Regions from separate parts of the Streptomyces sp. NPDC003393 genome, predicted to be linked through region 2. Evidence: predicted binding sites of a transcription regulator. Region 2 holds the regulator's gene; the other holds the start of a gene.
What was found. The regulator HspR, encoded in region 2, represses chaperone genes until heat shock. The targets are predictions, from matches to a motif close to TTGAGNNNNNNNNNCTCAA.
Positions count from the first base shown of each region.

Region 1: the regulator HspR is predicted to act here: its motif matches at 2,160-2,178, upstream of lon (endopeptidase La).

Region 1 covers NZ_JBSFRB010000016.1:109,697-113,102, reverse strand. The annotation lists gene lon (endopeptidase La) at 1-2,137, opposite strand, end outside; gene ACWDUZ_RS18045 (spermine/spermidine synthase domain-containing protein) at 2,475-3,152, shown strand; gene ACWDUZ_RS18040 (response regulator transcription factor) at 3,277-3,406, shown strand, end outside.
Region 2 covers NZ_JBSFRB010000007.1:34,738-38,143, reverse strand. The annotation lists gene ACWDUZ_RS09570 (sugar ABC transporter substrate-binding protein) at 1-892, opposite strand, end outside; gene ACWDUZ_RS09565 (heat shock protein transcriptional repressor HspR) at 1,356-1,805, opposite strand; gene dnaJ (molecular chaperone DnaJ) at 1,811-2,983, opposite strand; gene grpE (nucleotide exchange factor GrpE) at 3,077-3,406, opposite strand, start outside.

The DNA.
Region 1 (3,406 bases), on a different contig from region 2:
GGAGCGAGGCGAGCGCGGTCGTCATGGTGATGCCCGCGCTCGGGCCGTCCTTGGGCACGGCACCCGCCGGGAAGTGGATGTGCACGCCCCGGTCCTTCAGATCGCCCACCGGCAGCTCCAGCTCGGCGCCGTGGCTGCGCAGGAAGCTCAGCGCGATCTGCGCGGACTCCTTCATCACATCACCGAGCTGACCGGTCAGGGTCAGGCCCGCCGCGCCCGTCTCCGGGTCGGCCAGGGACGCCTCGACGAAGAGCACGTCTCCGCCGGCCCCGGTGACCGCCAGGCCCGTCGCCACCCCGGGGACGGCCGTACGGCGCTCGGCCGGGTCCTGAGCGGACTCGGGCACGTGGTGCGGACGGCCGATGAGGTCGCGCAGATCCGCCTCGGTGACGGCGAACGGCAGGTCCCGCTCCCCCAGTTCGTGCTGGGCCGCCACCTTGCGCAGCAGCCGCGCGATGGCCCGCTCCAGGGTGCGCACGCCCGCCTCGCGGGTGTACTCGCCGGCCAGCCTGCGCAGCGCACCCTCGTCGATCGTGACCTCGGTCGGGTCCAGGCCGGCCCGCTCCAGCTGGCGCGGGAGCAGGTGGTCGCGCGCGATGACGACCTTCTCGTCCTCGGTGTACCCGTCCAGGCGGACGATCTCCATCCGGTCCGCCAGCGCCTCCGGGATGGCCTCCAGGACGTTGGCGGTGGCCAGGAAGACGACGTCCGACAGGTCGAGTTCGACCTCCAGGTAGTGGTCGCGGAAGGTGTGGTTCTGCGCCGGGTCCAGCACTTCGAGCAGGGCCGCGGCCGGGTCGCCGCGGAAGTCGGAGCCGACCTTGTCGATCTCGTCCAGCAGGACCACCGGGTTCATCGACCCGGCCTCCTTGACGGCGCGCACGATCCGGCCGGGCAGCGCGCCGACGTACGTACGACGGTGGCCGCGGACCTCGGCCTCGTCGCGGACGCCGCCCAGGGCGACCCGGACGAACTTGCGTCCCATGGCGTGCGCCACGGACTCGCCGAGCGAGGTCTTGCCGACCCCGGGCGGTCCGACGAGCGCCAGGACGGCACCGCCGCGCCGCCCGCCGATCACGCCCAGGCCACGGTCGCCGCGGCGCTTGCGCACCGCCAGGTACTCGGTGATCCGTTCCTTGACGTCCTCCAGGCCCGAGTGCTCGGCGTCCAGGACCGCCTTGGCGCCCTGGATGTCGTAGGCGTCCTCGGTCCGCTCGTTCCAGGGCATCTCCAGGACGGTGTCCAGCCAGGTGCGGATCCAGGAGCCCTCGGGGGAGGCGTCGGAGGCCCGCTCCAGCTTGTCGACCTCCTTGAGGGCGGCCTCGCGCACCTTCTCGGGCAGGTCGGCGGCCTCGACGCGGGCCCGGTAGTCGTCGGACTCCTCGCCGTCCTTCTCGCCGTTGAGCTCGCGCAGCTCCTTGCGGACGGCCTCGAGCTGACGGCGGAGCAGGAACTCGCGCTGCTGCTTGTCGACGCCCTCCTGGACGTCCTTGGCGATGGTCTCGGCCACATCCTGTTCGGCGAGGTGGTCGCGCAACTGCTGGGTGGCGATCTTCAGCCGGGCCACCGGGTCGGCGGTCTCCAGCAGCTCGACCTTCTGTTCGATGGTCAGGAAGGGCGAGTAGCCGGAGTTGTCGGCGAGCGCGGACACGTCCTCGATGGCCTGCACCCGGTCCACGACCTGCCAGGCGCCACGCTTGCGCAGCCAGGCGGTGGCCAGGGCCTTGTACTCCTTGACGAGTTCCGCGACCTGGCCGGGCAGCGGGTCCGGCACGCTCTCGTCGATCCGCGCGCCCTCGACCCACAGCGCGGCACCCGGTCCGGTGGTCCCGGCGCCGATCCGCACGCGGCCGCGGCCACGGATCAGGGCGCCCGGGTCGCCGTCGGCCAGCCGGCCGACCTGCTCGACCGTGCCCAGCACGCCGGTCTTCGCGTACGTGCCCTCGATGCGCGGCACCAGCAGCACTCTGGGCTTCCCGGGCTCCGACCGGGCAGCGGCCTGAGCGGCCTCCACCGCGGCCCGTACCTCGCTGTCGCTCAGATCCAGCGGGACCACCATCCCGGGCAGCACGACCTCGTCGTCTAGCGGCAGCACAGGCAGGGCGAGCGGTGTGAACGCTGCGGACTCAGCAGCCATGATCTCCCCTTCGGCAGTCAAGTTGAGTTACGTCGACTCAATGCACGAGGGGGCTCGAATGTTCCCAGGGGCCTGTTCGCTCTGAGCGATCACTTGCGCGGGGACGAGAAAGGCCAGGTCGCGCCGAGGGAAGCGAGGCCGGGCAGCCGCCGCCGGGGACGCAGGCCGCGCACGGTCGTGCGGCGAGCCCAGCGCGTGGCGTCGGCGGCCGCTGGACGGCGAGACCCCGGCTCCCCCGTGGAAGCGGAACCCGGGGAGCCCGCCACTGTCTCCCCGGAGCCCGTGCGTCACCCCTAAATCATGTGGCCAGGCGGCGCGGTTCGGGCAGGATGGCCCCATGACCGCCTCGTACGAGACTCCTGTGGTGCTGGACCGTCGCGAGGGCCCCTATGGCGAGGTCGCGCTGCGCCGGCACGGCGAGCTGCTTCAGATCATCGCCAACGGCTGCTTCCTGATGGACACCTCCGACGGCCGTTCGGAGCGGCTGCTGGTCGACGCCGCCCTCGCCGCGCTGGACGGCAGGGCGCACCCGCACGTGCTGATCGGCGGCCTGGGCGTGGGCTTCTCGCTCGCGCACGCCGCCGCCGACCCGCGCTGGGGACGGATCACGGCGGTCGAGCGCGAGCCGGCGATCATCGACTGGCACCGCTCCGGTCCCCTCGCCGAGCTCACGGCGGCGGCGCTCGCCGACCCGCGCACCGAGATCGTCGAGGCCGATCTGCTCTCTTACGTCAATGAGACATCCACCACTTTCGACGCGTTGTGCCTGGACATCGACAACGGCCCCGACTGGACGGTCACGGAGGGCAACGGCGGGCTGTACACACCCCCCGGACTGGCAAGCTGCGCAAGGGCGTTGACGCCCGGCGGGGTGCTCGCGGTGTGGTCGGCCAGGCCGTCTCCGGAATTTGAAGGAACCTTGTGGAATGTCGGGTTCCAACAGGTGCGCACCGAAGAGATCCCCGTTGCCCGGGGAGTTCCGGACGTCGTGCACCTGGCCGTCCGCCCTGGATAGCAAAGCCGCGGTGACTCCCCGTACGCTGCTTCCCTGACGCCGATCATTCAAGCGTCAATCGCAACCATGCGCAGTCAAGGAATCACCCCACGGATTCCGGAAGCACACCTCTCAGGGGCGGGCGATGGAGCAGACACACACCTCCCACAACGCGACGTCGGCCGGACCGGGCGCACAGCGCCGGGTCCTGGTGGTTGAAGACGACCAGACCATCCTGGACGCCATCGCCACCCGCCTGCGCGCCGAGGGATTCC
Region 2 (3,406 bases):
CGATGGCGATCTCGGCGGCGTTCTCCGCCTCCGTCGGGTAGGACTTGTACACGCTCATGTACTGCTCGCCGGTCAGGATGCGCTGCACGGCGTCGAGTTCGGCGTCCTGGCCGGTGACCGGGGGCAGCTTGGTGACGCCGGCGTCCTTGAGGGCCTTGATGACGCCGCCCGCGAGACCGTCGTTGGCGGAGTAGACGCCGGCGATGTTGTCCTTGCCGATCTGGCTGATCGCCTTGGCCATGTTGGCCTGGGCGATCTCCGGCTTCCACTTCGTGGTGTCGTAGGACTTGGCGATCGTCACCTTGCCGTTCAGCTGGTTGAGGGCGCCCTGCTTGAACTGCTTGGCGTTCGGGTCGGTCAGCGAGCCGTTCATCATGACGATCTTGTCGGAGCTGTCCGCCTTGGAGCCCAGCGCCTCCAGCAGCGAGCGGCCCTGCACCTCGCCGACCAGCTCGTTGTCGAAGGAGATGTACGCGTCGATCGGGCCCTCGGCGAGCCGGTCGTAAGCGATGACCGGGATGCCGGCGTCCTTGGCCTTCTTCACCATGGGGGCGATGGCGTGGGAGTCGACGGCGTCGAGCAGGATGACGTCGACCTTCTCGTCGATCATCCGCTGCATCTGGTCGGCCTGCTTGGAGGGGTTCGCCCCGGCGTTGGCGTAGTCGACGACGCCCTGCTTCTTGGTCAGCTCGGCGACCTTGCTCCTGATGATGGGTGCGTCGAACTTGTCGTAGCGCGTGTTGGCGGTCTCCGGCAGCAGCAGACCCACCTTCACATCGTCGCCCTTGGTCGGGCTCGCGTCGGCGCTGCTCCCCGAACCACCGAGCGCCCCGCAGGCGGCGAGCGAGAAGGTCAGCGTGGGCGCGGCCACGGCTATGGCGATACGACGCATCGAGGTGCTCACTTCTGGTGCCTTCCGGACGAGGACGCAGCATTGCGACCCAGGTGACTGAAAAGCCAACGCGGAGGCGACCACCGCCGTCAAGCGGAACCACTTAACGAGATGACAACACCACGCTCCGCTTCCTGCGTGAAGAGCCTGCGAAGCCTCACCGAACCCTCTCCAAACGCCCTTTACGGACCCTCCACTCAACGAAGATTCATCGACCGGTAAAGATCCGTCCAATCGGCCGAGTGCGCGAACGGAACGCACAACCGACCGAGCGAACTCGGCCATGCACCGGTCGTGCGGGGCCGTCCCCGGACACGGCGAACGCCGATGGGCGGTCAGGTTCCCGTCGACGGCGGCACTCCCGGAGGGCAGCCGTGCCCCGGCACGGCGAGGGGCCGGGAGACTGTCCGCCTCCCGGCCCCTGAATCCGCGTGTGTGCGCCCCGCGTACGCCGCCCGGGCCGTCAGTCCGACTGCTGCCGCTTGGGCCGCCAGACGACCAGCGCGCTGGTCTGCTGGACCTCCTGGTAGGGGACCAGGTCGCGGCGGTAGGAGGCGTGGACGGCGGCCTCACGCTGGCGCATCGTGGCAGCGGCGCCCTCCACGGCCGCCTGCAGTTCCGCCACCCGTGACTGCAACGCGGCGACCTGGTTCTCCAGTTCGATGATCCGCTTGATGCCCGCCAGGTTGATGCCCTCGTCCTGCGACAACTGCTGCACCTGGCGGAGCAGTTCGATGTCGCGGGCCGAGTAGCGGCGGCCCCGTCCGGCGGTGCGGTCCGGGGACACCAGGCCCAGCCTGTCGTACTGACGGAGGGTCTGCGGGTGCAGTCCGGACAGCTGAGCGGCCACGGAGATGACGTACACCGGTGTGTCTTCCGTCAGTTCGTACGGGTTGCGACGGCGGCCGTCCATCTCCCTCATGCTCCCTTCGCGGCCTCGAACAGCTCCGCCCGCGGGTCCTCGCCCGCGGTCGCCTCGCGATACGCCTCCAGCGCGTCACGAGCCTTCCCCGACAGGTCCTTGGGAACACGCACCTCGACGGTGACCAGCAGGTCCCCGCGGGTGCCGTCCTTGCGGACCGCGCCCTTGCCACGGGCCCGCATCGTGCGGCCGTTCGGCGTGCCCGGGGGCAGCTTCAGCGTCACCGGCGGTCCGCCGAGCGTCGGCACCCGCACCTCGCCGCCGAGCGCCGCCTCGTCGAACGTGACCGGCACGGTGACGGTGAGGTTGTCGCCCTTGCGCCCGAAGACCGGGTGCTCGCCGACGTGCACCACGACGTACAGGTCGCCGGCCGGCCCGCCGCGCTCGCCCGGTGCGCCCTTGCCGCGCAGCCGGATGCGCTGCCCGTCGTTGACGCCGGCCGGGATGCGGACCTGCATCGTCCGGGACGACTTGGCACGTCCCGAGCCGTGGCAGACCTCGCAGGGGTTCTCCGCGATCAGGCCGCGGCCCTTGCAGTCCGGGCACGGGTCGGTCAGCGAGAAGCCGCCGCCCGAGCCGCGCGCCACCTGCCCGGTCCCGACGCACGTCGGGCACACCCGCGGTGTGCCGTTCTTGTCGCCGGTGCCCGAACACGCCTTGCACGGCTGCTGGCTGGACATCCGCAGCGGCACCGTGGCGCCCTCGATGGCCTCCGTGAAGCTCAGCGTGACCTCGGACTCGATGTCCTGGCCGCGCCGCGGCTGCGTGCGCGTCCCGGCGCCCGCGCCGCCCCGGTTGAACAGGCCCCCGAAGACGTCACCGATTCCGCCGCCGAAGCCGCCCCCGCCCTGGGCGCCCCCACCGAAGAGGTCGCCCAGGTCGAAGTTGAAGGAGCCGCCGCTCGCCCCCGGCCCGGGGCGGAAGCCGCCGTTGCCGAACAGGGAGCGGGCCTCGTCGTACTCCTTGCGCTTCTTGGGGTCACCGAGCACGTCGTTCGCCTCGGAGATCTCCTTGAAGCGCTCCTCGGCCTTGGCGTTGCCCTTGTTGGCGTCCGGGTGGAACTCGCGGGCGAGCTTCCGGTACGCCTTCTTGATCTCGGCCTCGGTGGCGTCCTTGGGGACGCCGAGGACCTTGTAGTAGTCCTTCTCGATGAAGTCCTTGGTGCTCATCCCCGACGTCCCTCCTTTCCTGCGTCGTCACTCACCACGCCCGGGGCGACCACGGCACCCGCGGGTGCCGTGGTGCCTATGGCGCCTTCGCCGTCAGCCCTCCTCGGGGCCACCGCTGTCCTTGCCCTCGCCGGCGTCGCCGGCCTCACCCTGCGCGTCGCCCTTGGCCGTGCCGGACTCCTCGGCCGGCTTGACCGTCTGGGCGCCCGGCTGCGGCTCGGCCACCGCCACCCGCGCGGGGCGGATGGTGCGCTCGCCGATGCGGTACCCGGGTTGCAGGATCGCCACGCACGTCGTCTCGGTGACGTCCGGGGCGTAGGAGTGCATCAGCGCCTCGTGGACCGTCGGGTCGAAGGGCTCGCCCTCCTTGCCGAACTGCTGCAGTCCCATCTTGGCCGCCACGCTCTCCAGCGACTCGGCGAC